One region of the Ligilactobacillus animalis genome, then DNA from elsewhere that is predicted to be linked to it. Evidence: predicted binding sites of a transcription regulator. Region 1 holds the regulator's gene; the other holds the start of a gene.
What was found. The regulator Rex, encoded in region 1, represses fermentation and respiration genes when NADH is low (regulators of the CRP and FNR family bind a similar motif). The targets are predictions, from matches to a motif close to TTGTGAANTANTTCACAA.

Region 1 (16,058 bases):
CTCATGATTTCTCATACTCTCTAAGTTATAGTCATTTACCTTGATATGACCCGAAGTAGGTACTTCTTCATGATACATCATTTTGATAAAGGTCGATTTCCCTGCCCCACTAGGACCAACGACATAAACAAAGTCGCCTTGCTCGATCTTTAAGGAAATGTGATCATTTGCCAATGTATCGCCGTCATATTTTTTGACAACATCTTTATATTCTATCAAGCTGTTTCTTCCTTTCTTTTTTAGCTTGGATTTGTTTTTTGTAATTTCCATTGGAGATAAGCATTGATAAAACCATCTAGATCTCCATCCATTACTGCTTGCGTATTACCTGTTTCAAAATTGGTCCGGTGATCTTTGACCATTGAATATGGGTGGAAGACATAGGAACGGATCTGAGAGCCCCAACCGATATCTAGTTGCTCGCCCTGGATCTCAGCCCGTTTTTTCTCTTGTTCTTCTAATTCGATCTGATACAGTTTCGAGCGTAACATTTTTTCAGCGGTCGCCCGGTTTTGGAATTGCGAACGCTGAGCTTGACTGGACACAACGATCCCCGTTGGTTCGTGGATCAAGCGCACAGCTGATGAGGTCTTGTTGATATGCTGTCCCCCAGCACCACTAGCTCGGAAGACTTCCATCTTGATATCTTCTGGACGCAACTCAACTTCCACATCATCATCCAACTCAGGCATAACGTTGACCGAAGCAAATGATGTGTGCCGACGACCAGCCGAATCAAAAGGTGAGATCCGGACTAAACGATGAACACCTTTTTCACCACGTAAATAGCCATATGCATTATGCCCCGAGATCGTCAGTGTTACCGACTTGATCCCAGCTTCATCACCAGGTTGATAGTCTTGGGTCGTGACCGTGAAATTGTGTTGCTCGGCCCAACGAGTATACATTCGTAACAACATTGAACCCCAATCTTGTGATTCGGTCCCCCCAGCACCGGGGTGGATCTCCAAGATCGCATCATCTTTGTCGTAAGGCTCATTTAGCAATAATGTCAGCTGATAACTTTCTAACTTTTGCTTAGTCGCAGTATAGTTTTCCGCTAATTCAGACAACATTTCGTCCTCGGGTGCTTCTTGGACCAATTCATACAAAACTTCTAGTTCTTCGACCGCCGTAGCTAATTGATGAAAATTATCATATTTAGCCTTGAGCTCGTTATTTTCGTTGATGACCGTCTGAGCTTTAGTTTGATCATCCCAAAACCCCGGTTCAGCCATTTTCATTTCATTTTCTGAAATGAGTTCTTCCAGACCTTCTAAGTCAAAGAGACCCCCTAAAGTCCGAAATTTTAGCTTTCATCGCTTCGATTTCTTTCTTATATTCATTGATTTCCATAATTATTCCCTCAATTACAAATTACTCGTATGTAAGTCAAAAGAAGATCAGTCAAAACTGGTCTTCTTCTAACTACTAGCGACTAATATTTTGACGGATCTCAGCTTTCAAGAAGAGACGGGTCACATCATACTCAATGTCACCGACCATTTGCTCAAACATTCTGAAACCGTCTGATTGATATTCAACTAATGGATTTAGCTGACCATAACCACGCAACCCGATCGATTGACGTAATTGATCCATCTCATCGATATGATCAGTCCAACGGGCATCGACCACGCGCAAGATAACAACTTTTTCAAATTCTAGCATTTGCGCTTTATCATTCAATTGTGCTTCTTTAGCAGCATAGTTTTCTTCAGCCTTTTGCATCAAGTAAGAAACGATCTCTTCTTGGCTCTTACCTGCAAAATCATCTTTACTGATGCTATCTTCATTGACCATTGCACCGATCGCAAAATCAACGATCCCATCCAAATTCCAGTCTTTTTTATCGCCGACAGTATTCATTTGAACGTTATGTTCGACCGTCCGCTGGATCATCGGCATGATAACTGGCTTCAAGGATTCAGTTTCCATGATGACTTGTTGGCGTTGTGAGTAGATGACTTCACGTTGAGACCGCATCACGTCGTCGTATTGTAAAACTTGCTTACGTGTATCGTAGTTATTACCTTCGACCCGTTTTTGCGCTGATTCTACTTGGCGCGTGATCATCTTGGATTGGATCACAGTATCATCCGAGATGTTCATCGTTTCATAGAAATGTTTGATACGTTCAGAACCAAAACGCAGCATCAGATCATCTTCAAGTGAAAGGTAGAACTGTGTCACACCAGGGTCACCTTGACGCCCAGAACGACCACGCAACTGATTATCGATACGGCGTGATTCATGACGTTCGGTCCCGATAACAGCCAAACCACCGATCTCACGCACACCAGGTCCTAACTTGATATCAGTCCCACGACCAGCCATGTTTGTTGCGATCGTTACGGCGCCACGTTGGCCAGCATTAACGACGATCTCAGCTTCTTTAGCGTGATTTTTAGCATTCAATACGGCATGTGGGATCCCCGCTTGGTCTAACATTTGAGATAATAACTCAGATGTTTCGACCGCTACCGTACCGACCAAAACTGGTTGCCCCGTTGCATGGCGTTCCTTGATATCTTCGACTACGGCTTTAAACTTACTTTCCAAAGTTGGATATAACAGATCCGGACGGTCCTCACGCAAGATTGGACGGTTCGTTGGGATCGTTACGACTTCCATGTTGTAAATTTCACGGAATTCTTCTTTTTCAGTTTTAGCTGTCCCAGTCATCCCTGAGAGCTTTTTGTACATTCTAAAGAAGTTTTGGTAAGTGATGTTAGCCATCGTCTTAGTTTCTTCTTCGATCTTAACGTGTTCTTTAGCTTCGATCGCTTGGTGCAAACCATCTGAATAACGCCGACCATCCATGATACGTCCAGTAAATTGGTCAACGATCATGACTTCATCATTTTGGACCACATAATCTTTATCACGTAGCATGATGTAGTTAGCACGTAAAGCATTATCTAAGTGGTGGTTCAAAGCTGTATTGTCAGGATCAAATAAGTTAGTCAAACCAAAATATTTTTCACCTTTTTGGATACCTTCTTCGGTCAAGGAAACAGTCTTTGATTCCAGATCAACTTTAAAATCTTCGTCTTTTTTCAACGTCTTAGCAAAGCGATCAGCCCGAGTATATAACTGCGTAGCTGCAGTTGCTTGCCCCGAAATGATCAACGGTGTTCTCGCTTCATCGATCAAGATCGAATCGACCTCATCGACGATAACAAAGTTCAATGGACGTTGGACCATATCTTCACGGTAGACCACCATGTTATCACGCAAGTAGTCAAAACCAAGCTCACTGTTAGTTGAATATGTGATATCACAAGCATAAGCTTCACGTTTTTCTTCTGGAGTCTTATCCGCAACGTTCAACCCTACCGTTAAACCGAGCCAGTTATACAATTCACCCATCTCAGTAGCATCACGACTTGAAAGATATTCGTTAACGGTAACAACGTGGACCCCTTCACCTGATAAGGCATTAAGGTAGACCGGCATTGTCGCGGTCAAGGTTTTACCTTCACCAGTCCGCATTTCGGCAATATTACCTTCATGTAACACTGTACCCCCGATGATCTGGACCCGGTAAGGATATAGCCCCAACACACGTTTAGCCCCTTCGCGTGCGACCGCAAAGGCTTCCGGCAAGAGATCATCTAAAGTTTCACCATTTTGATAACGTTGTTTAAATTCAGGGGTCTTTGCTTTTAATTCTTCATCAGACAAAGCTTCCATGTCATTGGCATAAGCTTCGACTTGATCAGCGATCTTTCCAAGGCGTTTTAATTCGCGTTTATCGCTTTCGACCCATTTTTTTAGGACATTTGCCATTTACTTTATAAATCCTTTCTGCAACGATTACATTATTTTTTTCAAATAAAAATATACTTCTTCTTATTTTAGCATTTTATTGGTGCTCAAACAATTACAATTAGACTACAAAAAGCGCCTGAACTAAATCAGGCGCTTAAAGCATCACAAGGATAGCTTAGTTATTAGCTTCGATCAAGCCGTAACGACCATCTCTACGACGATAGACAATGTTTGTGCCTTCAGTTTCTGCATCTTCATAGATAAAGAAATCATGACCTAACATATCCATTTGCAAGATAGCCTCTTCTACGTCCATTGGTTTCAATGAAACGCTCTTTGTACGGACAACTTCGAATTTTTTATCTTCTTTTTCAGCTTGTTTTGGATCTTCGGTCGGAACGAATTCCATATGCTTGAAACCCTTTTCGCGTGATTTGCGATTGAGCTTTGTCTTATATTTTCTGATTTGGCGTTCAAGCTTATCCGTTACCAGATCAATGCTTGCATACATATCTGGTGAGGTCTCTTCGGCACGCAATACCAAATATGGAAGCGGGATCGTAACTTCTACCTTGCTGTTCTTGTCAGAATACACTTTAAGATTTACGTGAGCGGTAGAATTAGATGTATCCTCAAAATACTTTTCAAGTTTGGAAAGTTTCTTTTCCACATATTCACGGATCGCACCCGTAACTTCAATATTTTCACCACGAACATTAATCTTTAACATGATAACCTCTCCTTTCACAACTAAGCATTTTATATGCTTAAAAGACTAGGTATATACTTTATTAGTCTTACCTTATCTCTATTTTTATTATAATAGAAAGCGGTTAAATTAACAATTAATAACCACTCAACATTTATAAAATTTTATATATTAACGGGCTAGTGTCACTGAGCGTACACAGCCACAATTATGGGCCAACAACAATTCACGCGCATGATATAAGGTACTACCTGTCGTATAAATATCATCTACTAACAAAATATTTTTACGTTCTAGATCAGCTGGGCCTTGATAGCCAAAAGGTTGCGGCGTTGCCAGTCTCTCTTGTCGTGATTTATGCGACTGCGGACAACGGCCAAATTTTTTTAAATGATATAGATACATTTTCTTGGGTATATCTGGTAAAAAACCAACAACTTGATCAAAGCCTCGGGTAGCTAAGGTTTGTTCATCTACAGGGATCACGACTATTGACCATCCCCGGCGTAAATACTTCTTACAGTAAGCTTGCAATGTTTTGGCAAATATTTGGTGCAAACGGTAGTCCCCTTGAAATTTATAAGCTTCAAAGTACGCACGCATATTAGGTTCGGCATAGACGTAAAAGGCCTTGTTGTACAATAATTCTTTTTGCAAATTGCGCCAGCGAAGACAATCTTGGCACAATTTGCGCTGGGTTTGTTTACGCCCACAGCCCGGACAACTCGTTTTCTCAGCGATCGCAATAAACTTTTGATGGCACTTTTCGCAGATCGGTACAGTTTCAAAAGCTTGGAAGCTAAAAAACCAGCGCCATGAAAAATCAAACGCTAATGTAGCGTTACAAAGTAGACACTTCATCATTTTTTAACAACTGCGTAGCCTTTTTATTCAAAAGCTTGATCTGTTTTTTAGCTGCGCGTAAAGCCGATGTCATTTCCTGATAAGCCAAGATCACATCTCCTGTTGGATAGTCTTTATCTCTGCCAACACGGCCCGCGATCTGAACTAAGACCGTCTCAGAAAAGATCGGCGCATCGGCTTGCAATACCATGACATTCAAACGAGCGATCGTGATTCCACGTTCAAGGATAGTAGTCGTTACTAAATAGCGATCGCTCCCAGTGCGCAAATTTTTGACTTTTTGCAGTCGGTCAGGATCAAGAGCCGAAACACATTCCCCCTTTATCGCAGGCCAAAAATGCTGTAACTCTTCCAAAATTGGCTTTAGTAAGGCGATCTGGGGCACAAACACTAGAAAAGGTGTTTTATTTTTTATCCACTTGGCGAGATATCTTTTGATCCTTGCTTCAATTTTTTGTTTGGGGAAGTAAAGCTTGACCAATGTTATTTCGGGTAATAAATGCCGATGATAACGCAGCGGTAGACAAGTCACCGCTAGCTTTTCTTGGTGGATCTGTTGTTTTAAATAACGATCAGGGGTCGCCGTCAGATATAGCGTACTCGAATTTATTTTTTTAGCATTCGCGACGGCATAATGCAATTGATGGTCATTAACATAAGGAAAAGCATCGACTTCATCGATCACCAATAGATCGAATGCGTGATAAAACCGCAATAATTGATGCACTGTGCACACTACTAACTGGGTGTAGGTATATTCTTGACCACTATTTTGATACAATAAACTGCTTTTGACTTTAGGGAATGCCTAGCACAAACGCGGATATAATTCGTTACAAACATCGACCCGCGGTGTTGCCAAACAGACCCGCTGCTGGTTTAATAACGCAAAATTTAGTGCTTCAAATAGCATTTCGGTCTTCCCTGCTCCAGTTACCGCCCATAATAGCCGTTCTTGTTTGCGTTTGACCGTTTGCAATAATTCTTTGGCAGCCTTTTTCTGCCACAAAGATAACCTTGGCTTTTTCTCCAACAGATCTTGGGAATACTTTTTAAAATCGTTGGCTTCGGGTATACTATAAAGTGACATGGTCGTCGTCAAGCGCCCCCACGCTAAGCAAGCAGGACAATAATAACTCTTATCTGGTAGCGCATAATCTGTTCTTGGCGCCTGAAAACCACAGCGTTGACAAAATAAGCGTCCTTTTTTTATGATGACAGCTGGCCGTTGTTTGAACTCAGTTGAATCTAAGGCTACACCTAGAGCTTGGAGCTGTGGACTACTTACTTGACGACCCATCAACAAATTCAATGTTTTTTCCATTTTTTCACCTCACTTATAAGATACGCAAACTAGGCGTAAAATTATTTGTGAGTTTCAAAAATAATAGTAGTAAGGTCTGTGAAGCTACTAAAAGAATAACTCTTTAAGGGGGAAGCTATAGCCTTTTGATTTCACAATATAGCTATATTTTACTTGGATAAACCATATCTTACCTTAAAACAAGATGGTGTGATCGAGATCGTGATCAAAAAATCACAATTCATCTGTAATATCAAACGAACTGAAACCGAAGAAGAAGCTCGAGCCTTTATCGAGGAGATCAAAACCAAACATCGCAAGGCTACTCATAACTGTTTTGCCTACACTTTAGGCCTAAACGACGAGATCCAACGGGAAAGTGACAATGGTGAACCCTCTGGGACTGCTGGCGTACCTATGTTGGATGTGCTTAAGAAAAATCAAGTGCATAATGTTTGCGCCGTAGTGACACGCTACTTCGGTGGGATCAAACTAGGAACCGGTGGCTTGATCCGTGCTTATGGTGGCGCCGTTGCCCAAGCCCTAAAAGAATTAGGGATCGTCAAACGCGTCGTCCAAACTGAACTTTCACTAAAAGTCAGCTACCCATTATTAGGCAAGCTACAAAATTATCTGGAAAGTCAGCCCGTATTTACCTTGGCGACGAACTACACCGAAGAAGTCGAGGTCGTGATCGCTGTCGATATGGATCTGGCTGATGAATTAGCAACTAAGATCACCGACTTACTGAATGGTCGCGTAACGATCACCGTTGGGGAAAATCGCTATCACGAGATCAATTTTGATCCCCATCAAGCCTAAAAAATACGCCATCCTTGATCTGGGATGGCGTATTTTTTATGTAATTCATTTATGTTCAAATAAACGACTGACTTTCAAAACTAAATGTTTGATCCCATTCAATAAAGGCTGGCGTGTATCTCCAACCAAGCCGATCGCTTCAACAAATAGTTCTAAACCAAATAATGTTGCAACCGTCAGTAAGATCGAACCCCATAAATTGGACAAGGGGTATAGCAATGAGATAAACGAAAAGATCAATGCGATCCCATAGATCACCAACACTGTCTGGCGGTGGGTCAATCCCATCTGCATCAAGCGATGGTGCAAGTGATGCTTATCGGCTTGTGAGATCGGCTTTTTATTCAAGAGTCGACGTAAGATCGCATATAAAGTATCCGTGATCGGTACTCCTAAAATGATCACCGGGATGATCAACGTGATAAAAGTTGCATTCTTCAAACCATAAAGCGAGAAGACAGAGATCATAAAGCCGATAAACAGCGAACCAGTATCCCCCAAATAGATCTTAGCAGGATGAAAATTATACGGTAAAAAGCCCAATAAAGCAGCTACCAAGGTCGCCATCATGATCGAAATAAATGTCGACGTCACGTTCAAGAAGAAATATCCCGTCAGTGCACTAGTCGAAAGCGCAATGATCGCGACACCTGTAGCCAGACCATCCAAGCCATCGATCAAATTGACAGCGTTAGTGATCCCTAAGATCCAGATCAAAGTTATCGGTAAACTAAACCAGCCTAGAGAAACGACTCCAAGAAACGGTAGCGTCAAAGTCGTCATTTTGATATTAGCAATAAAATAAACTACCAATGCTGCCAGTGTGATCCCTAAAACTTTTTGGCGCGGTTTTAATTCAAAAATATCATCGATCATTCCCGTCATGATGATCAAGCTTTGCGCCAATAATAACGCAACTAATTGTTTTAAGGGATATTGATCGCGTAATAAAAAGAAATTTGTCGTATTAAATGCAACAAAAATGGCTAAGCCCCCCATAGTCGGCATCGGCACCCGATTAACTCGCCGGGCATTGGGATTATCAACTGCTCCGACTCGAAAAGATAGGCGCCGGACCAATGGAGTCAGCACTAAAGCTAGGACAAATGTTGCTAACAACGACGCAAGGATTTTGTACATATAGCGTCCTCTTTCCATCAAATTCTCAAATGTTGAGAATTCATTATCAGCTAAAAAGCCTATAATTCAAGTATCATTTTACCATAAACCAGCGAATGGGTCATTTTTTGCGTGAGAAAAATTAAAAAAGGGCCGTGAAGCAATCTCCACGACCCCGATATTCTATTTTTTCAAGTGGTAGCTATAAGTCGACACGATAATATTTTCGTGGGCTCCTAAAGCTGACCGCAAACGTAAGCTCGTTTGATTATGCAAGATATTTTGCCAAGGTTTCTTCGGTACAAACTGCGGTACCAAGACCGTCAACGAGTAATTGCGCTGTTTAGCATCCTTAGCGATCACATCGCAAAAGCGCAAAACTGGGGGCACAACCGACCGATATGAAGAATGCAGATCGACAAAGCGAACATCTGGAAACGCCATTTTGAATTCCTGTGCCGTTTCGTGTTCTTTTTTAGGATTAGTATCAAACGAAACATGCATTGCAATCACATTATCACTGATCGAACGTGCATAGTTGATCGCCCCAGTCGTTACGTGTGTGACCGAGCTAACTAGCACGATGACCGTTGAACCAGAATAATCATGCAATTGTTGTTCTTCACTTAAACGCAATTGCGCCGCTACAGTAACATAATGACTATGGATCTTGTAAAAACCAAAGAGCAGTACCGGCATAATGATCAAATATGGCCAAACATTGTCAAAGTGTAACCAGAATAAAAAGACCACTAAAGCAAAGGAGATCACTGCCCCCAATAGGTTAAAACAAGAATTTAAGATCCAATGTTTGCCCTTGTGGCGTTTCCAATGGATCAACATCCCTGCTTGTGAGAGCGTAAACGGTACGAAGACCCCGACCGCATACAATGGGATCAATAAATTAGTCTGGCCGTTGAAGATAAAGATCAATACGATCGCCCCGATCGCTAATGCAATGATCCCATTAGAATAGCCTAAACGATCGCCTTTATCCATAAACATATGAGGCATAAATTTATCCTTGGCCAAGTTATAGGCTAAGATCGGAAAGGCCGAAAAGCCAGTATTGGCAGCCACCGCCAAGATCATGGCCGTTGACAATTGCAGTAAGTAGTAGAAAATACCGTGACCAAAAACGGCACCTGCGATCTGAGAAAGCACCGTTTGTTTAGGATCAGGTAAAACACCTAGATAATAACTCAAAAAGGTGATCCCACTAAAGAAGACCGCTAAAATCAATGACATGATCGCCAAGGTATTCGCCGCATTGCGCTTTTTAGGCTCTTTAAAATTAGGAACTGCATTACTGATGGCTTCTACCCCAGTCAATGAAGATGAACCCGCTGAAAAAGCTTTTAAAAACAGCAATAACGACATCCCTGGTACCGCATCACCAATATGAGCTGCGGCTGAATATTGGATCTTACCCGTTGCGATATTAAACAAACCCAAAGCGACCATCGAAACGATCATGATCACAAAAAAGTACACTGGGATCGTCAAAAATGAAGCCGATTCACGCATCCCACGTAAATTCAACGTCATAATAAATAAGACGATCACGACCGAGATAAAAACGCTGTGTGCTTGTAAACTTGGGATCGCTGAGGTAATAGCTTCTGTCCCAGATGTAACTGAAACAGCCACAGTCAACATATAATCAACTAAAAGTGATCCACCAGCAACTAAGCCTGCGCTCGTCCCCCAGTTTTTGGTCGCAACTACATAAGCACCGCCCCCAGAAGGATAAGCATTGATGATCTGACGATACGACATCGTGATCGCAAACAATAAGAGTAACACGATCCCAGCAGCTGGTAATGCATACCAGGTCGCAGCAGCCGATAAAATAAATAATGCTGTTGTGATCTGCTCTGTCCCGTATGCCACTGATGACAACGCATCCGAGGAAAGTAAGGCCAAAGCTTTGAATTTAGTCAAAGACTGCCCACTTTCTTCAGCAGTTTTTAGCGGTTGTCCGATCAATAATCTCTTTAAATATCGATACATAAACAGAAAAACCCCTTTTAGCTAGTTAGCCATTTTGATAGCTACTGGCTGATTAGATTTTAAATTCAAAATTCCTAGGTCACTTCAAAGAGTAACAGTTGAATTTTACACCAATCTCACAAAAAAAGCACCCTAAAATTTTAGGATGCTTCAAAAAATTTTGATTTAACTTGCTTACATCATTGGCCCTTGTGGCATTTGAGTAGCTACATCATTGTTTTCTTCTGGCTTATCAGCCACAACTGCTTCAGTTGTCAACAATAACGCTGAGACAGAAGCCGCATTTTGTAGTGCTGAACGAGTTACCTTAGTTGGGTCAACGATACCAGCTTCGATCATATCGACCCATTCATCAGTAGCAGCGTTATAACCGATACCGGCTTTTTGTTCTTTAAGTTTTTCAACGATCACAGAACCTTCTTTACCAGCATTGATCGCGATTTGACGAACTGGTTCTTCAAGCGCACGTTTAACGATGTTGATACCTGTTTGTACATCGCCAGCTTCACTCAAAGCAGCGACATCATCGATCACATCGATCAAAGCTGTACCACCACCAGGAACAAAGCCTTCTTCGACCGCTGCACGTGTAGCATTCAAAGCGTCTTCGATCCGGTATTTGCGTTCTTTTAATTCAGTTTCAGTAGCAGCCCCGACTTTGATAACGGCTACCCCACCAGCTAATTTAGCCAAACGTTCTTGGAGTTTTTCTTTATCAAATTCAGAAGTCGTTTCAGCGATCTGTTTTTTGAGTTGTTCAACACGTTCAGCGATCTGTGCTTTATCGCCAGCGCCTTCGACGATCGTTGTGTTTTCTTTTGTAACTGTTACACGACCAGCTGTCCCTAATTGATCTAAGGTCGTGTCCTTCAATTGGAGACCAAGATCATCTGTGATCACAGTTGCACCAGTTAAAACAGCGATATCTTGTAACATTTCTTTACGACGATCACCAAAACCTGGAGCTTTAACAGCTACCACGTTGAATGTCCCACGGATCTTGTTCAAAACAAGTGTTGGCAAGGCTTCACCATCAACATCGTCAGCAATGATCAACAATGGACGACCTTGTTCAACGATGGATTGTAACAATGGCAAAACTTCTTGGATGTTAGAGATCTTCTTATCAGTTACCAAAATGTATGGATTTTCAAGATCTGCTTCCATCTTGTCATTGTCAGTTACCATGTATTGAGAAAGGTAACCACGATCAAATTGCATACCTTCAACAACATCTAATGAAGTATCGATCCCTTTAGATTCTTCGATCGTGATCACACCGTCGTTACCGACCTTTTCCATGGCATCAGCTATCAATTTACCAACTTCTTCATTAGCCGAAGAAATAGATGCGATCTGAGCAATATCGCTCTTAGATTCAACTTTATGTGACATCTTGTGCAAAGCATCTACTGCAGCTTTAGTAGCCAACTCGATACCACGACGGATACCTACTGGATTAGCACCAGCAGTCACATTTTTCATTCCTTCGTTAACGATCGATTGTGTCAAAACAGTAGCTGTTGTGGTACCGTCACCCGCAATATCATTAGTCTTTGAAGCTACTTCGGCTACTAGCTTAGCACCCATATTTTCAAAATGATCTTCTAATTCGATTGCCTTAGCGATCGTTACCCCATCATTTGTGATCGTTGGAGTACCGTATGATTGTTCCAAAACAACATTACGTCCCTTAGGACCGATCGTTGATTTTACAGTATCAGCTAACTTATCTACACCAGCAAGCATCTTTGCGCGTGCATCTTCTGAAAACTTGATTTCTTTTGCCATTTCTAATTCACCTCATACGAATTAAGTTCAATGTTTACTTATATATTTATTCCACAACGGCAAGAATATCTTTTTCGTGCATTACTAAATATTCTTGACCTTCAAATTCAACTTGAGCACCGGCGTACTTGTCAAAAACGACAACATCGCCGACTTTAAGTGTCATTTCTAATTTCTTGCCATCATCAAGGATACGTCCCGTACCAACAGCAACAACTTTAGCTGTTTGTGGTTTTTCTTTAGCACCGCCGGCTAAGACGATCCCACCCACAGTTTTTTCTTCTTCTTTTTCGACCTCTAAAATTACGCGATCTCCTAATGGTTTAAGCACGTTATATCCCTCCAAATTCTTTTTAGCACTCTAACAACTTGAGTGCTAATCGATTACAACTATTACTATACTAACTTTACTTTTAAATTGCAAGCATTTTATCACTCGCACCTTAAGAGTGCTAAAATATTTTTGAAATTAGTTTGAATAAATAGCGTTAAAAACATATAATCTAACTATTGAAACTTTATAGTTAGGACCTTTATCGATGAAAAAACAGTTACAGTTAAATTCACTTGTCATCTTAAGTATCTATTGTAGCACAATGACTTTGGCGCCTTTATTATGGGTGATCTTCAAAAATGCTTGGTATTATCCAGCCGTGACCGTTTTGAATCTCATCGGTTGCGGGACGCTGCTCTACTTAGCGCACGAGTTTCCTTTCAAGGATCGTTTTTTGCGCACCCCAAAAAAGCTTGCACTTCGCCAAGAAATCTATTACATTATTTTTGGTACACTAGCGCTCGTTTTGTTGCAATGGCTCAGTTCGTATATCGAGATCAAATTTCTTGGACAGCCTAGTTATTCAGCTAATACCGGTTATCTTTTGACAGTCCTTGCCAAATATCCATATTATTTAGTAAACATCGTCATCTTTGCACCGATCATGGAAGAATTTGTTTTTCGCAAAGTCTTGTTTGCTGATCTTGGCTCTGTGATCGACCCGATCGGTGCGGCACTGGCCTCGAGTCTACTCTTTAGTTTGGCTCATCAAGACGGACATTATTTGACTTATGCCGGGATCGGACTAGTGCTTTGCTTGCTATATGCTAGAACAGGCCGTTTATGCATTCCGATCTTAGCCCATAGTTTAATGAATTTGCTTATTATTTTAAGTGCTTGGTAACAAAAAAGGATGTGTGCACCACACATCCTTTTTCATAGTTATTCAAAGTATTGTAAAAAATAGATCAAAGTCTGCAATTCATTAGTCAGATCAACATTTTGGACGCGAACATCTTTAGGGACCGTGATCCGCAATGGGGTAAAGTTCAAGATCCCCTTGATCCCAGCTGCAACTAATTCATCCGTCACGGCCTGAGCTTTATCAGCTGGAACAGTCAGGATCGCGATCTCTATTTGTTGCAATTGCAGTTGCTCTTGCATATCTTCCATCGGATAAACTGGGATCCCACTTTGGATCAATCCCGTGATCTTAGGGTCAATATCAAAAGCCGCACTGATCCGCGCGTTATTGCTCTTGTGAAAGTTATAATTCAATAGGGCGTGGCCTAGATTACCCACCCCGATCAAAGCTACATTATTTAATTTATCTTGACGTAGTGTTTTTTTGAAAAATGCTTGTAAGCTGGCGATATCATAACCATAGCCACGCTTGCCTAAAGCACCAAAATATGAGAGATCACGTCGGATCGTTGCTGGATCGATCTTAACAGCTTCAGCTAATTCAGTCGAAGAGACATGCTCCTTACCAGCATCCGCTAAAATATTGAGATAGCGGTAATAGATCGGCAAACGTTTTGCCGTTGCCTTAGGAATATTTGGGGTCACCATCTAGTTTCTCCTCTCAGATTACTCAATATGATAAATTTTAGCATAACAACTGTACTAAAAAAATTAAAAAATTGTAAATTAATTCACAATATAACTAATAATTACTGTTTTAGCGCAGTTTTAATTTTTTAACTTTGTGAAACGACTAATTACTCAAGTAGGTGAAAAAATGATTTTATTACAAGCACAACAAGTCGCGCGCCATTTTGGGGCGGATGTCTTGTTTGAAAATATCGATCTTGATATTCAGGAGCACTCCCGTATCGCTTTGGTCGGAAAAAATGGTGCCGGTAAATCGACACTTTTAAAAATGATCATCGGTGAACAAGCTCCTGATGAAGGCCAGATCGTAACTAAAAAAGGCCTAACAATGGGCTATCTTGCCCAAAATACCGGGCTTGAATCTGATAAAACGATCTATGAAGAAATGCTCAGCGTCTTTGATAAATTACGCCAAACGGAACAAAATCTCCATAAATTAGAAGCTCAGATCGCTGATCCAAATGCAGATCATGCCTCAAAAGCTTATCAACAATTGCTAAGTCGCTATGATCAACTATTACATGATTTTAAAGAGCAAAACGGCTATGGTTATGAAAATGAGATCCGCTCTGTTTTACACGGTTTCCATTTTTATCCTGAAGATCATGACCGTCCGATCGCCTCACTTTCTGGAGGCCAAAAGACTCGCCTGGCCTTGGCTAAATTACTTTTGGAAAAACGCGATCTTTTGATCTTGGACGAACCGACTAACCACTTAGATATCGAAACTTTAACTTGGTTAGAAGGTTATATCCAAAATTATCAAGGCGCACTCTTGATCGTTTCGCATGACCGCTACTTTCTAGATAAGATCGTCAATGAAGTTTACGAGATCACGCACGGTAAAGCTCACTACTACAAAGGAAATTATTCCAATTATATCGTTGAACGTGAAAAAAGAGCGCAGTTAGCGTGGAAGAACTACGAAAAACAACAAACTGAGATCCATAAACTCGAAGATTTCGTCAACAAAAATCTCGTGCGGGCTTCGACAACTAAACGTGCGCAAAGTAAACGTAAACAGCTCGAAAAAATGGACCGGCTCGATCGCCCTGAAGGTCCCGAAAAAAATATGCATTTTCGCTTCAAAGCCGAGCATGAAAGTGGCAATGTCGTTTTGACCGTTAGTGACGGTGCGATCGGCTATGAAGGTCAGATCATTGCCGAACCGATCAACTTTGAACTGCGCAAACGCCAAATCTTTGCAGTCGTAGGATCAAATGGGATCGGTAAATCGACCTTGTTAAAAAGTATTCTGGGTAAACAGCCTTTCATCAAAGGAAAAGCTACGTTTGGTACCAACGTCCATCCCGGTTACTATGACCAAGAGCAACATAATCTTCACCCCCAAAAAACGGTCTTAAATGAGCTTTGGGATGATCATCCAACGACACCTGAAAAAGATATTCGTTCGATCTTAGGGAGTTTTCTTTTCAGTGGCGACGATGTCAAGAAGATGGTCCACAGTCTATCTGGGGGCGAAAAAGCACGGTTATTACTGACAAAACTTGCGATGAAACACGATAATTTCCTAATTCTAGACGAGCCGACTAACCATTTAGACATCGACAGTAAGGAAGTCTTAGAGCAAGCTATCAAAGAATTTGACGGCACGATCCTCTTAGTCTCACACGACCGTTATTTCATCAACAAAGTCGCCACTAGCGTCTTAGAGATCGCTCCAACTGGTAGCACACTTTATTTAGGTGATTATGACTATTATGTAGCTAAAAAAGAAGAACAAGCTGAGTTAGCTGAAGCCAAGGCCAAAGCAA
Region 2 (16,058 bases), 930 kb from region 1:
TTAACGTTAAGATGATGTTACGCGATGCTCAAAGTCAAAAAGTGTCATTTGAAGGTGAACGTCAAAGTAAAGATGCTTTACCACCGATCCGTGGTTTTTACCAATGTGATTATGACGAGACTGAATTACACATTCATATTGAAGAAGGGATCGATCTAGATCTACGCGTTGACAGCACAGATCTATATGATCAAAACGAAGAATTAGCTGTACGAACAGTTACTGCAGTTGGGCGTGATCTAGCTGATGATAAATACAATGATTTTATGTTACATTTGACGATCATGCGTTGCAACGACCTTTAAAAAAATTGATTGACTATAGTTTCATTTTCAAGTGGAACTATAGTCAATTTTTTTTGGAAGATATTAGTTTTTTGTTAAATTAAAATGCTATTTGCGTAAGATTAGCATGGCTTATTTAGGTATATAGGTATAAAAAGGTTATTTATACAGTTGACTATATTTTACGAAATTTTATTTTAAAAAATAAAATTAAAATAATCTATATATTTATATCGAAAAATTATCGAAAATAAATCTCTTTAGTTGTACTATATTAAATGTTTATAGATGAATAGTAGAGGAGTATAGCTATTATATACGCCCCCTATTTTTGTACTTTTGAATAACTGAGGAGGTCTATTTTTAGTTTTGTTATCACATAATAATAACAAATTATTAATACATAAATTAGAACCAAAGAAACAACGCTTTGCGATCAGAAAGATCAGTGTTGGGGTCGCTTCTGTCTTGATCGGTTTTACTTTTGCTGGTTTTAGCGGAGTATCAGCCGATGAAGCGACAACGACGACCAAAGATCATTTAAAGACCGAGGCGACAGCAGAGAGTGCAAGTGTACCAACTAAAGAAGTTGAGACCACACCGGTAGCCAACGATAAATCTCAAGCTGCTGAAGATACTAAAGAACAAGCTCCAGTGCAAGTGGTGACTGCTGAAGAGACTAGTGAATCTACAATTAGCACTGAAAAACAAACGGTTGCACCAGCTGATGAAAATGAAGCAAGTGAAACGCAAACATTTAACGTTGAAAAACAAGCCGGACCCCAAGAAAATGTTGATCTAACGGATAGTAAAGTTGCTTATGCAGCAGCCCCAGATCAAGCCCAACAAGAAGAGGGCTTTAGCGTTACTGATCCTGACTATTCTAAATATACATATGGAAAGACAAACCTTCAAACGTTGGTCGATGGTTTAGGGATCGACTACAAAAATAGTGAATATGTTTTTCAATGGATCGCTTCAACTGATAGGAAACATGGGATCGTCTTCACCGTTGCTCGTGGTAAAGATGCTGACGGCAATGTTATTTTAACGGGTAATGGGAGCTTTAATGCGTATGAATATAGTTTTTTAGATAAGGATCATATTGATAAAGCCAAAACAGTAGTTCAAAAAGGTCAGCGGACTTTAAATTTTGGTCAGGTTATCAATGATGAATATCGTAATGAAACTGCGGTCGAGCATTTTTACGCTAATACCTATCGATTTGACTGGAGTTATTACACAGAACACTTTTTACCAGTATTTGTTGGTGGTCATAGTGGGATCGAAAGTAACACAGGGGATGGTTATACAACATTAAGTATCTATACCCCACAAGTTATTGAGCAAAAAGCCAAGATCAACAACGGCAAGGTCTATAAGACACAAACTGGTTTAACAGGGCAACACTACACAACTGGTGTTCCTAAGAGTGCTAAGGTAGAAGAAGGTAAATTCCTATATGCTGAAAATAGCGAAGGAACGATGTCTGAATTCCATACGGGCGTTGTTTTAGTCAATAATTACCATGATGGCGTGAAAGTTAGATATACCGAATTAGATGACCAAGGAACTATGCAATATGAATTCTTCGATGGTCGTGGTAAAGCCAAAGGATTATGGAATTTAGATGAACGAGAATGGCAATATGGTGGTACTTTGCAAGTAGGGCAGAGTTTAACATATACTACTGGTCAAGGCGGAGCAACATATTATATCTCCAATCCATACGTCCAACAAACCACCGATATCACATATGAATATCGGACGTTAGGTAGTGTTGAGCTTTATGATGAAAATGGCAATTATTTAGGCAAAAAACAATATGTCAATGATGCAAATGATGCTGCTAAGGCAAGTTTGCCAACGGTTCCCCAAAAGATTCCCCAAGGTAACATTGAATACACTTTAGTAACAAAAGAAGATCTTCCGAGTGATCTAAGCAGATCGATCAAGTATATCTATCGTGGTATTGAAACAAAGGTAACACATGATACTTATACCCTAACGACTAAATTTGTTGACGAAGATGGCAATGAACTTAAAGATTCAGAAACACAAACGATCACTTGGACAACGATGACTAAGCGAGATATCTATACAAACGAAATTACTGCGCAGACATCTGTTCCAAGTACAGCGAGCTATATGGCAGTAAATAGCCCAGTGATCGCTGGCTATTATGCAATAACGCCAGGCTTGGACAGCCAAAGAGCTGAACAAAAAGATGCTACACAAGAGATCGTTTACCATAAGCTAGGTAATATCATTGCTAAAGACGGCCAAGGTAATGTTTTAACGACGGTTCACTATGAAAATGATGCTAACGATGTAACTAAGATCAAAAAGATCGTAGCACCAACGATCGAAGGTTATCACGTAAAAGGTGAAGTTGTTCAACCAAGTGATCCAGGTCAAGATACAGTGCTCAACTATGGTAAAGATACTCAAGTTGCGCAGATCAAGTATTGGGATGAGACCGCTCAAAAGTATATCACTGATGATCAAGGTAACGATTTGGAAACGATCGAAACTGGGGCTCATAATACTAAGATCTCACATGAAAAAGTAGCCGGACAGATCCACGCTTTGAAAGCTAAGGGCTATGAATATGTTTTTGCTGATCAGGAATTTTCAACAGTCGATTTTGATGATGATGATTCAAAAACACAGACATTTACTGTCAAATTAATGCATGGTACGAAAGCAGAAATCGAATCTAAGCAGATCACACGCGAGATCCATATCCACCATCCTAACCAAGAAAAGAAAGCTATACCGCAAACGGCTACTTTGACGCGTAATGTTACACGTGACAGAGTAACTGGTGAGGTTATGCCAACTGGTGAGTGGAAGCTTGATAATTTTGATGAAGTAGAAGTGCCACAGCACAAGGGATATAAGATCGACGAAACACCAGCTGAGGTCCAAAATGGTAAGGTCGTTGGTAAAACAGTCACACCTGATGAAGAAGATGGCAAAAAGATCGAAGTTAAGTATATACCACTAGAACAACATGCTTTAGTAGAATATGTGGATGAAAGCACTGGAAAACGCTTAGATAAAGAAGATATCCAAGGTGTGACTGATGCAGCGATCGAACATACAAATGATGAAAAGATCGCAGCATATCAGGCTCAAGGTTATGAACTAGTCTCAGATGAGTTGGCAGACGCAAACGATCCTCATTTCAATGCTGAAGATGAAGCGCAAGTCTACACAGTTCATTTGAAACACGGATCTAAAGTGGTCAAAGCCGATCCAAGTAATGCGGATAGCCAAAAAGAAGTAAAACGGACGATCATTGTGAATGCACCAGATGGAACTAAGACAACTAAGGTCCAAACCGTTTTCTTCACTCGTGACGGTTCTAAAGATCTTGTAACTGGTAATATTTCTTACCCAGATTGGAATGAAATTGCAACAAAAGCCTTTTCACAAGATGACGTGCCACAATATTTAGGTTATACTTCAATGGTAGCTGGAAGAAAACAAACGACAATTGCTGCTAGAAATGTTCGTCCAACTGATGCCGACCAAGTGATCGAAGTCAGCTATGTTGCACGACCAAGCCAGCAAGTTATTACCTATCAAGATGAAAATGGTAACCAGATCGGGCCCCAAGTGATCACTGGTCATACGGATGAAACGGTGAAATTAGTCCCAGTTCTCCCTGATGGTTGGGAATTGCGCGATCCGGATAGCCTACCTGAAAATGTGACATTTGCACCAGAAGAAAACCCAGTATTGGTCAGCACAGTTAAGCGGACTGCCACAGAAGACAGTGCTAAAACTGAAAAGACCGGTGAAAATACTGAGTTAGCTGAGCAAGAAATTGTAAATGATACGACTGATGTCACAACTAATGAAAAGAATGAAGCAACACTTCCACAGATGGGTGAAAGTGATAGTGAAGCCTTAGCATTTAGCTTATTAGGTCTAGTAACAGCAGCCTTTTCCTTGTTTTATTTTGGCAAAGAGAGAAGAAAGACTGATAACTAAAAAGAAATGATCGATGGATAGAAGTATTTTTAGTTAGCCATCGGAGGGACCACCTTAGATGATCTAGTCATTTATGGTGGTCTCTCTTAGTTTTAGGGGTTGAATTAGAATTTTTAGAAATTTTTCTGACGGTATTGCCGTCAAATACCAAAAAGTAGCGGCCACTGCGCAAACAACATTTGAATTTGTTGATCCGCGTGATCTAAAAACACCAGTTGCGATGTATTCGTACAAGACAAAAAAATTGGTAACAAGTGGAGTATTGGTCGCGGATGAAGTTCAAGAATTTGAACAGGTCAAGGTGCTAGTCGGGCATATGTATCATCGAACAAAGCGTAGATTTAAGGTGATCGATCCGTATCGCAATGGACCTTTGGCAAAAGAAACTCTTGAATTACGCGATGATCGGGGCAATGTGTTGGGAGAAATGCCTTGTCAAAGGATCCCACATGGTCATGTGATCGTGATCCCAACGATCTTTTCGAAAAACGATGAGTATTATACTTTAAAAGAGATCACCACCTTATTAAGAGCTGATCAAAAAGCAACGATCGCTAAATATGAACTAGCCAAAGTTACCGAGTCGTTGGATGAGACAACATTGACGACGCGCTTTGTGACGAAAGCTGGCCAGCAACTTTGCCGGTCAGCTAAACAGACGATCATCTGGAAGACGCTTAAGTACCGAGATGCTAAAACGGGTCGTTCCTGGAGTGGTTCAAGCATCCCAGAAGAATCCAACTATGTAGCGGTCAAAAGTCCTTTGATCATGGGCTATGTGGCGCAAACAGCGGGCTTAGGTCCAGCTAGTTTGAAAGCTAAAGAACAACAGATCGTCTATCAAAAATTAGGTAAGATCATTGCGATCGATAATGGTGGCAACATTTTAGGTACGAAAAAGTATTGCAATGATCGAACAGATCCTACGCGAGCAGCTGAGACCTTTTTACCCTATATCAAGGGTTATCATCGTGCGATCAAAGCTGAAGCGATCTTACCGAGTGATCCGAGTTGTGATATTTTTATTAAATATCTAGCCGATCGCTAAAGTAGACCCAATAAAGAGAGCCTCACCATGAGATTATCGTGGTGAGGCTCTTCTTTTATCTGTAGATCATTTTGAAATCATCGAGCAGTAGCAAAATATGCTGGCTGATACGTTCGCAGGAAGGATCATCCATCTTCTTTAACTCATGAACGAGTTGTAATGAACTGGGAGTTAACTGTGCTAATGAGATATTGCTCTCTTCTTGAAGCAATTCTGCGATCGAGATCTCAAGTGCCTGACAGATCGCATTGAGTTTTAAAATGCTGATATTTTTCTTCTGACCACGTTCTAATTTGGAGATAAAATTGATCGAAAGGTCGCTGTATTCGGCCAATTTTTCCTGCGTTAAATTAGCCTTGATACGTTGCTTTCGGATCTTTTCACCAATCTGCAAGTCATTATCCATGAAATATTACCCCTTTACTGCAAGGAAATCATCTACATGGATAATAAAGATAGTATTAATATATTAACACGATTTATAGTAATTAAATAACTGGATTGTAAATTTAACAAATGTACTATAATATCATAAAGTTATTTTTTGATACTAAAAAAAGTTGATATTTTTCAGCAAATACCAACTTTTTGTTAGATCAAATATTTTTGACCATGATCAGATCGGTCTGTTCGTCAGCTCCCATGAAAAATGAGTGCGAGCCGTGTTGGGTAAAGCCCATTTTTTCATAGAAAGCAAGGGCGGGATAGTTTTCCTCCCACACGCCAAGCCAGATCGTGCTACAATTTTTTGCTTGAGCGAGCTTGAGAGCTTCTTGGAATAAAAAGCGTCCCAACCCATGGCGTTTGAAGGCTGATCTGATGTAGATGCGTTCGATCTCAAGAGCATTAGGGGCAACTTGTTCACTTTGAGCCTCGTTTAAATTGAGCTTTAAATAGCCAGCGAGTTGTCCATCCAAGTAAGCAAAGTAAAATTGTGAGTTAGGATCATTGAGCTCGGCGGTCAATTTATTGAGATCATAGGCTGTTTTTAAGTAATCGGCGAGATCTTGAGCATTATTTTGGTCTTTAAAAGTATCGCTAAAAGTCTCGATGCTTATTTTTTGTAGTGTTTCAACTTCAGTGGCAGTGATGCGTTTTAATGTTTTAGTCATGCTTTTAACTCCTAATAATTTCGTTTTTGGCCTTGTTTGACGATCTCCCAATCTTTTTCGATGTTACTGCGCACTTGTTGCAATAGTTGTTGCAATTGTACTTGTTGTTTGGCAGTCAAATGTCGTAGGGCCGTTTGTTCTGAGTAGTTATGCTCGGCCCGAAGCGTTGGGTAGATCTGAGCTCCTTTTTTAGTTACAAAAAGGGGCTTATTTTTTTTGTTGTTAAGTTGAGTTCGGCGTTCGATCAAACCGTTGGCGACTAGTTTTTTGATCGCCCGGGAAGCCGTGGTCTTGTCGACTTTGAGGCAATTAGCCAACTCTTCTAAGATGATCCCGGGCTGTTCGTAGATCCTGACCAAGTAGAGATATTGGCCCTTGGAGAGTTCTAGGTCTTTGAATTCGACATTACTGATCGAATCTAAAGCCCGGGCGATCGTGCCGATCTCACGTAAGATCTCTGTCATTTTGAGCACTTCCTTTTGTTCTAGTATATTTAAAGTTTGTTGTAAATGCAACTATTTTTTGAGAACGGAAATGAAACCGTTAAAATGGTATAATAGCTCTTGAACAATTAGAAATGAAGGGCATGTGACGCACTGATGTCGCATGGTAGGTGAGCATTTTGGATATAAAGATGGTAGCGATCGATATCGATGGTACGTTGGTCAATGATCACAAGCAGATCGGTGAAAAAACTAAAGCAGCGATCAAACAGGCGCGCAAACAAGGTGTTTATGTGGTCTTATGTACGGGACGTCCATTGTCTGGGGTCAAAGATTATTTAGAAGAATTAGACTTGATGGGAGAAGACGACTATGCGATCACCTTTAATGGGGCTAGAGCACAGGTCACCGGGACAGGAGAAGCGATCTTTGAAAATCTCTTATCCCCTGAACAAGTGGCTCGTTTGGATCAAGTAAGTCACGAACTCCAGATCAGAGGCCAGATCGTCATGCCAAATTCTGAAGTTATCACGACCTTTAAAAATATCAGTCCGTATACCGTACTCGATGCGTTCTATACAAAAATGCCACTTTATTACTGTGAGCCAGAAGAAATAGCTACACATTCGGCAGCAGCTAAATATATGTGGGTCGATGAACCAGAAGTGATTGCTGCTAAGACCAAGGACTTAGATCCAGAAGTGATCGCAGATAAGTATACCGTTCTTAGTGCGCCGTGGTTCTTTGAGATCATGCATCCTAAAGCCCATAAAGGTGCAGCCGTACTCGAATTAGGCCAGCATTTAGGCCTAACTAAAGATCAGATCATGGTTTTAGGGGATGAAAACAATGATCTGACAATGTTTGAACTGGCTGGATTTGGGGTCGCGATGGGCAATGCTAATGATCAGATCAAAGACCTTGCCAGTGCAGTCACAGCCGATAATAATCATGATGGTGTCGGTATGGCACTTGAAAAATATGTACTTTAAGAGCTAGAAGGGAAGCAGTGAGATGGGAATTGTTGGTGAATTTTTGCTCCACAGATGGTATGTTTTTGTGATCGCCATCTTGTATTGGATCGTGATGAAATATCTAGGAAAAGGGACGCGTTTTGCCCGTGAAGCCAGCCAAGTATCAGCTACTTTACAGATCTTGTTTTTACTCGTTTATACAGGATCAGCGTTATGGTTGTTAGCTTCGGGAACGGCTGCTAGTCAAGCCTTTACTTTATTTACACTGGTGGTCAATATTGGCGGTGTCGTATTAGTTTTACCGTTGTTTTTGTTGATCTTGTATCGTTTATGTACTGCTAAATTTTTAGCTCGCTTGCCTGAATGGGGCAAGAATTTATTTCGCTTAGTTTGCTTTGCTTTGTTAGGCTTTTTCTCTTACCCTATCTTGGCGGTAGTCGTGACTTTATATTACGGCTGGTAAAGTGAGCTTTTTAGTATCACCCTAAGCTCGTTTTATGATAAACTACAACTGTAAACGATTAGAGGTGAGACAGATGGAAAAAGACAATTTTGCGATCGAAGGGATGGTTTGTGCCAGTTGCGCACAAACGGTCGAAAAAGCTGTGGCGCAACTGCCAGATGTCAGTGAGGTTGCTGTCAATTTGGCGACCGAGAGCATGCAAGTTGAACATGGCTCTCAGGTCAGTGTGCAAAAGATCATGCAGGCGGTCAAAAATGCGGGTTATGCAGCGACTTTATCCAACATTCTTGATCAAGCTGAATTTGAAGCTAAGCAAGCTCAGACTAAAGCGCGTTTGTTGCATAAAAAGCACCAAACGATCGGCGCTTTGATCTTTGCGGGCGCGTTGCTTTTAGTTGCGATGGGACCAATGATGGGTCTAGCCTTCCCGCACTTTTTAGATGTGATGCATAGTCCTAAAAGTGCTAGTTTGATCCAGCTGGCGTTAGTTTTACCCGTGTTGTGGTTTGGTAAAGACTACTTGATCACGGGGGCTAAAGCATTATTTGCGCGGCATCCTAACATGGATTCGTTAGTCTTAGTGGGAAGTGGTGCGGCACTCTTGTACAGTTTGGTAAATACTTATCTGGCTGTGGTAACGGGGCACCACCATGATCTTTACTATGAGGCAGCGGGTATGATCATTGCCCTTGTCATGTTAGGTAAATACTTTGAAGATCTCTCGAAGCAAAAGACCAACTTTGCTTTGACCTCGCTTTTGACATTGGTGCCTAAAAAAGCTCTGTTAGTCATAGACGAAGGAAAGACTAAAGAAGTGCCGGTCGCAGAGCTTAAAGTCGGGGATACCTTTTTGGTTCAGGCAGGGCAAAGTATTCCCGTTGATGGCATCGTTTTGGCTGGCGAGACGACCGTTGATGAATCGATGTTGACGGGTGAGAGCTTGCCGGTCGCCAAAAGCACTGGTGATCCTGTGAGCGCTGGCACGGTCAGTCAAGTTGGTCAATTGACCTGTCGTGCAACGCGGGTCGGAAGTCAAACGGCACTTTCGCAGATCGTAGCCTTGGTCGCCAAAGCTCAAGGTTCAAAAGCACCGATCGCCCGGCTAGCTGATCAGATCGCGGGCTATTTTGTACCAGTGATCATGGTGATCGCAACTTTAGGTGCATTGGCGTGGCTTTTGACGGGGCATTCGTTAGGCTTTAGTTTAACGATCTTTGTTTCGGTTTTAGTGATCGCTTGTCCGTGTGCATTAGGGTTAGCGACTCCGACTGCGATCATGGTCGGGACCGGTAAAGCAGCCAAAGCGGGGATCTTGTTCAAAAACGGGACAGCCTTAGAACAACTATCACAAGTGACAACGGTCGTCTTGGATAAGACGGGAACGATCACCCAAGGAAAGCCAACGGTGACCGATGTTTTAGCTAAACCAGGGCTAGATCCGGCGACGATCTTACAGTTAGCCGCTAGTCTAGAGTTTTACACTAAGCACCCGTTAGCCCATGCGATCTTGCAGGCCTCGACCGATGAAACGTTACCTGTCAGTGACTTTGAGACTTTGCCTGGGCGGGGCTTGACGGCTAAGATCGATGGTTTGACCTATTTTCTGGGCAACCATAAGCTTTTAGTCGAACAAAAGCTCCCAACTGAAACACCATTGGTAAACCAGGCTCATGCTTTGACGCAAGCTGGTAAAACAGTGATGTTTTTGAGCACTGAAAAGGACCTCTTAGGTGTGATCGCCGTGCAAGATCCATTGAAACAAGATAGTCGCCATGCGATCGCGCAACTGCACAAGTTAGGAGTAAAGACCGTGATGTTGACGGGCGATAATGAAAAGACCGCCCAAGCGATCGCCAAACAAGTCCAGATCAGTGAAGTTATCAGTGATGTCTTACCGGCTGATAAAGCAGAGGCTGTCTTAGAGTTACAAGCTAAAGGACAAAAAGTCGCAATGGTCGGAGATGGGATCAATGATGCGCCGGCTTTAGCCAATGCAGATGTCGGAGTTGCGATCGGCAATGGGACTGATGTGGCGATCGATTCGGCTGATGTCGTTTTGATGAATTCAGATCTCAGTTCACTAGCCCGAGCACTATTATTGAGTCACAAGACTTTGGTCAACATCAAAGAAAATCTCTTCTGGGCCTTTTTCTACAACTGTCTCGGGATCCCGGTCGCTTTAGGTGTCTTGACGTTCTTTGGGGGACCGTTGCTTGATCCGATGATCGCTGCTTTGTGTATGAGTTTTAGTTCGGTATCAGTTGTTTTGAATGCTTTGCGGTTGAACCGCGTAAAATTAAACTAAGTGAGGATGATAGTAATGGAAAAACATACAGTAAAAGTTGAAGGTATGAAATGTGAAGGTTGCGCTAAGAAAGTGCGTGAAAGTTTAAGTCGCGTCGTGAAAAATGTTAAGGTCGACTTGGAAAAGAAAACGGCGGAATACATCGGGGATGAAACGATCGATGGTTTGAATCAAACCTTGGATGGAACGCCATATTCAGTCAGCAAATAGCTAATTATTAAGATGTTGGTATTCTTGCCAACATCTTATTTTTTTCTTATATATCTTTTACGAGCAGTAGTTTAGAATAGAGGTGTAGGCGAAAATTTTAGTAAATTAAGAAAGGGGAATCTGCAGATGCATGATTATCGCAAAGAAGTACAACAATTGCTCGATGTGATGGGGAATAGTGAGCAGGAACTAACTCTAGGTGCTAAAGCGATCCAGTTGATCTTACAAATGGCAGCTAAGGGAAGTTCAGCCGAAGTGATCGAAGAAAAGCAAGCATCAGTAACACCTGAAGTAAAAGAAGATGAAGAGGAAGGTCCGCAGGCTCAGCCTGAAGAAGAACTTGAAGCAAGATCAAAACTAGTAGAGAAAATTGAAGAGAAGTCTAAACCAGCAGTTCAAGAAGTTGAACCGGTGGTCGATGAACCGACCGAAGAGAGCAAGGAAAAAGCCAAAATAGATCGGACTTCGCAAACTTTGCAAGCTTTGTTGAGTGAAAAAGGCGACAGCCAAGCGTTAGATAATTGGGTGCAAAAAGACCCCAAGATCTTTGAGCGACTGTTTGATATGGTAATGGTCTATAAAGTCTCAACGCGTCGGATCGGGTTTAAAGCTTATAATAAAAACAATAAAGAACTGAGATTTAGAGAAACGATCCGGAATCAATTCAATCCTAAAAATGGCGATGCGATCTTAGTCAGCAACGCTCATACGGATTCACCCCGGATCACGAAATTGATCAGACGACCAGCTGAGTCGTATTATCCTAATACGGTGACCTTTGACCGCGGGGTAGTTGAGGTCAACGCTGATAACGAACTGATCGTTAAACGCAATGTAAGTGGGAAAAAGCTTCGCGTCGATGGCGAGTTATTTGAGTATAAGATCCCAGCTCAAGCCTATAATATCCATGAAGGTAGTATCGTGCGGTTGCGTTGGTATGCCCAACCGCGTGGTGAACGGCAAAATGAGGATATCTCACTAGCTTGGGTCTATCCGGAACGCCAAGAAAAAGTTACCACGCCAGCGCCGAAAAAAGAGAAGGGCCCTAAACCACAATATCAACCGACGATCGAATTTGATCTAGCGGGTAAGACAGTCGGGATCGTGGTCGGGCGCGAACTATATCGTGATAAATACGAAGCGATCATTGAGTCACATAATGGTAAGATGCTGATGGTCGATGCGTTCTATCATCGCCGTGATCCAGAAAATTATTTCTCACGGCGCTTGAGTGAAGCGGATTATGTGATCATGGTCCAAAACCAAAATAAGCATAATACGAGTTATGCTTTAGCCAAGATCAAAGACCAATTCCAAGGCTTTGCGGTGGCTAAGAACTTGACCGGGATCCAGGTAGAACAAGCTATCTATCGGGCGGTCAAAGGGCTACCGGCATTCGTAGCTGGTTAAACGTCGGATGAATAATACGGGACTTTCCATGATGTGGATTTACATCGTGGGGAGTCCCGTGTTTGTATTAGCGAACAGATGACATAGAATATCAATAAGATAAAAAGTGCACAAAGTATTAGATATTTGCTAAAAAATTTATGGTAGTTTTGATGGAACTACTAAAAAGATGTTTTTTGGTGGTCGTACGAACAAAAAGTTAATTTTTACATAAAGTAAGCGCTGTTTCGGATGGAGAATTTCTTGTTTAATAAAGAGTAAAATAAATTGAAATCGGTATCAATAAGGGTTAATATAGTTAGTGAAAGTATTCACGAAAAAATTTATCAAGTGAATTACTAGTCACTTTTAGTTTAAATATTTTGGGAGGTTCCAGATAGATGAGCAAAGAAAAGCCAAAGAAAAAAGTATTAACTCCAGAAGAAAAAGAAGCAAAGATGCAAGCAGCTCGTGTTTATACCGATGGCTTGGTCGAAAAGGCGTTAAAGGCAGAACAAGAATATGCGACCTTTACGCAAGAACAAGTTGATCAGATCGTAGCAGCTGCAGCTTTAGCTGGCTCTGAAGCAGCTTTGACTTTAGCTCACGAAGCAGTTGATGAAACTGGACGTGGGGTAGTTGAAGATAAAGATACTAAGAATCGTTTTGCAACAGAAAACATTTATAATTTGATCAAAAATGAAAAGACAGTTGGTGTCATTTCAGAAGATAAGATCAAAGGCCAAGTTAAGATCGCAGCTCCATTAGGTGTTTTAGCAGGGATCGTGCCAACGACCAACCCAACTTCGACCACGATGTTCAAAGCTTTGATGGCCTTGAAGACTCGCAATGCGATCGTCTTTGCTTTCCACCCACAAGCACAAAACTGTTCCGCACACGCAGCTAAGATCATCTATGAGGCAGCATTAGCAGCTGGAGCACCAAAAAACATCATTCAATGGGTCGAAAAACCATCGCTTGAAAACACAACTGGTTTGATCCAAAATCCAAAGATCGCATCTATCTTGGCAACTGGTGGTCCAGGTATGGTCAATGCAGCGTTGCGCTCGGGTAACCCATCAATGGGTGTAGGTGCTGGTAACGGGGCGGTTTTTGTTGATCACACAGCTAACTTAGACCGTGCTGTTGAAGACCTTTTGATGTCTAAGCGTTTTGACAATGGGATGATCTGTGCGACAGAAAACTCAGCTGTTGTTGAAGCTCCAGTTTATGACGCTTGGTTACAAAAGATGCAAGAAAAAGGTGCATATTTAGTACCAAAAGAAGACTACGCTAAGATCGAAGAGTTCGTCTTCAATGATAACCACGGAGTAAACGGTCCGGTTGCAGGTAAGAGTGCTCGCTGGATCGCAGACCAAGCTGGTGTCTTTTTACCAGAAGATAAAGACGTGATGTTATTTGAATTAGATGCTAAAAACATCGGTGAAAAATTATCCTCTGAAAAATTATCACCACTCTTGTCCATTTATAAAGCTAAAGACCGCAACGATGGTGTTAAGATCGTTGGCGCTTTGTTAGATTATCAAGGTGCAGGCCACAATGCTGCGATCCAGATCGGTTCTCAAACTGACCCATTCATCAATGAATTTGGTGACAAGATCAAATCAGCTCGGATCTTGGTCAACCAACCAGATTCGATCGGTGGGATCGGTGATATTTATACGGATGCATTGCGTCCAAGTTTGACACTCGGAACAGGATCATGGGGGAAAAATTCATTGTCACATAACTTATCAACAGGTGATCTTTTGAATGTTAAGACAGTTGCTAAACGTCGTAACCGTCCACAATGGGTACGCTTGCCAGAAAAGATCTACTATGAAAACAATGCGATCTCATATTTACAAGATGAGACAGAAGATATCAAGCGTGCCTTCATCGTAGCCGATCCAGGAATGGTCCAATTTGGCTTCGTCGATAAAGTTTACGATCAATTAGCCGTGCGTGATACACCAGTGAAGACGGCGCTTTATGGAACAGTAAAACCTGATCCAACATTAGGTCAAACGATCGAGATCGCTCGTCAAATGGCAGAATTTAAACCAGATACAGTGATCGCTCTTGGTGGTGGTTCATCCTTGGATGCAGCTAAGATCGCCCGTTATATCTACGAATATTCCTTAGATCAACCAGCTGGTTTCATGGATGACTACGATAAAGTCAGCGAATTGTTCTTATTATTGCAACAAAAATTCGTTGATATTCGCAAACGTATCGTTAAGTTCCACCATGCAACTGCAACTAAATTATTTGCGATCCCAACAACATCAGGGACTGGTTCAGAAGTGACACCATTTGCGGTCATCACTGATGATAAGACCCACGTGAAGTATCCGTTAGCTGATTACGAATTGACACCACAAGTGGCGATCGTGGATCCAGAATTTGTTATGACTGTGCCAAAACGCACCGTTGCTCTTTCTGGGCTAGATACTTTATCTCATGCTTTAGAAGCATATGTTTCTGTAATGTCATCTGAATTTACCCGTCCATGGGCGCTTGAAGCGATCAAGTTAGTCTTTGAAAACTTAGTTGATTCATACAACTTTGATCCAAAGAACCCAACGGCTGCTGGTGAAAAAGCACGTGAGAACATGCATTACGCCGCTACATTAGGTGGGATGGCATTTGCTAATGCCTTCTTAGGTATCAACCACTCGATCGCCCATAAAACAGGTGGGGAATTCGGTTTGCCACATGGCTTATGTATCTCGATCGCTATGCAACCAGTTATCCGCTTTAACGGTGCGTCCGGTAAGGTAAAACGTTCACCATATCCACGCTATGAAGTATACCGTGCCCAAAAAGACTACGCAGATATTGCTCGGGCTTTAGGGCTCAAGGGCAACAGTGATGCCGAATTAGTTGAAGCATTATGTGCTCGGATCGCGCAGTTGTTCAAAGATCTCGATGTTGAACCTAAGTTATCCGCTAATGGTGTTACCAAGGAACAATTTGAAGGGGCTTTGGATGAAATGGTCGATTTGATCTACAATGATCAATGTACACCAGCTAACCCACGCCAACCATTCTTAGAAGAGATCCGCGAATTATTGTGGGAACAATTTTAATTAAATAAAGCCCAAGAGTGAGTTTCAGGCGACTGAGACTCGCTCTTTTTGGTGTAGATAAAAGCTTTCCCTTTTTACCTAAAATTATATAACAATTAAATTGTTTTGTTTTTGATTAAAAAAAGGTTTGAAAAATAAAATATAGCGGTGTATAATTTGAAAAAATATGAGGGAGGCTTTTTTATGAACAGTAATATAGTGAAAGATATTGTGTATATCTTAAAAAAATATGAGATGGCGATGCTAGATGAAAAGGTTATGAGCGTAGCCACCATTACCGCTGTTAAAAACTTGTTGGTTCATACCACAAGAATTAAAGGACGAGCTACTTTGGGGAGGCACAGCGTATGAAAAAGAATTTTACACTTTTTATTACTAGTGATCTCATTTCCCAATTCAGTGCAGGAATCGTTTTAGCCGCTTTGAATTGGTACATAATTGACGTGTATCAGTCTAATAGTTTAGTAGCAACGATTGCTAATATTAATGTTATTGCTGGATTGATAATTTCTTTAGTAGCAGTTGGATTACTAAAAAGGATGAATTCAAAGCATATTGCATTGATGTCGTATTTTTTTAGAGTTATTTTCGTAGCACTACCGTTGATATTACTAAAGTTAGGTATTGATGATCGGCTAGCGATCTACCTGTTAGCTTTGAGTAATGGTATTGGCTGGAATCTATATTTTCCAGCATCCAAAGATATTTTGAATAGTTTTACCGCTGAAGAAAATAC

Region 2: a site for Rex is predicted at 12,551-12,568, ahead of adhE (bifunctional acetaldehyde-CoA/alcohol dehydrogenase). Genes of this name have one in related genera too.

What each region holds. Positions count from the first base shown of each region.
Region 1 covers NZ_CP047141.1:1,260,666-1,276,723, forward strand. Annotated here, with positions in the region: gene ftsE (cell division ATP-binding protein FtsE) at 1-219, opposite strand, end outside; one part of gene prfB (peptide chain release factor 2) at 240-1,283, opposite strand; one part of gene prfB (peptide chain release factor 2) at 1,285-1,356, opposite strand; gene secA (preprotein translocase subunit SecA) at 1,432-3,792, opposite strand; gene hpf (ribosome hibernation-promoting factor, HPF/YfiA family) at 3,950-4,504, opposite strand; gene GSR62_RS06200 (ComF family protein) at 4,655-5,344, opposite strand; gene GSR62_RS09540 (helicase-related protein) at 5,325-6,074, opposite strand; gene GSR62_RS09545 (DEAD/DEAH box helicase family protein) at 6,156-6,671, opposite strand; gene GSR62_RS06210 (YigZ family protein) at 6,825-7,472, shown strand; gene GSR62_RS06215 (glycosyltransferase family 4 protein) at 7,518-8,612, opposite strand; gene GSR62_RS06220 (APC family permease) at 8,775-10,604, opposite strand; gene groL (chaperonin GroEL) at 10,779-12,395, opposite strand; gene groES (co-chaperone GroES) at 12,442-12,726, opposite strand; gene GSR62_RS06235 (CPBP family intramembrane glutamic endopeptidase) at 12,935-13,573, shown strand; gene GSR62_RS06240 (redox-sensing transcriptional repressor Rex) at 13,612-14,241, opposite strand; gene GSR62_RS06245 (ABC-F family ATP-binding cassette domain-containing protein) at 14,411-16,058, shown strand, end outside.
Region 2 covers NZ_CP047141.1:283,317-299,374, forward strand. Annotated here, with positions in the region: gene GSR62_RS01310 (hypothetical protein) at 1-305, shown strand, start outside; gene GSR62_RS01315 (mucin-binding protein) at 654-4,286, shown strand; gene GSR62_RS01320 (mucin-binding protein) at 4,531-5,334, shown strand; gene GSR62_RS01325 (helix-turn-helix domain-containing protein) at 5,390-5,740, opposite strand; gene GSR62_RS01330 (GNAT family N-acetyltransferase) at 5,931-6,446, opposite strand; gene GSR62_RS01335 (MarR family transcriptional regulator) at 6,458-6,910, opposite strand; gene GSR62_RS01340 (Cof-type HAD-IIB family hydrolase) at 7,069-7,881, shown strand; gene GSR62_RS01345 (hypothetical protein) at 7,904-8,326, shown strand; gene GSR62_RS01350 (heavy metal translocating P-type ATPase) at 8,400-10,631, shown strand; gene GSR62_RS01355 (heavy-metal-associated domain-containing protein) at 10,647-10,841, shown strand; gene GSR62_RS01360 (hypothetical protein) at 10,968-12,251, shown strand; gene adhE (bifunctional acetaldehyde-CoA/alcohol dehydrogenase) at 12,632-15,322, shown strand; gene GSR62_RS01370 (hypothetical protein) at 15,506-15,673, shown strand; gene GSR62_RS01375 (MFS transporter) at 15,670-16,058, shown strand, end outside.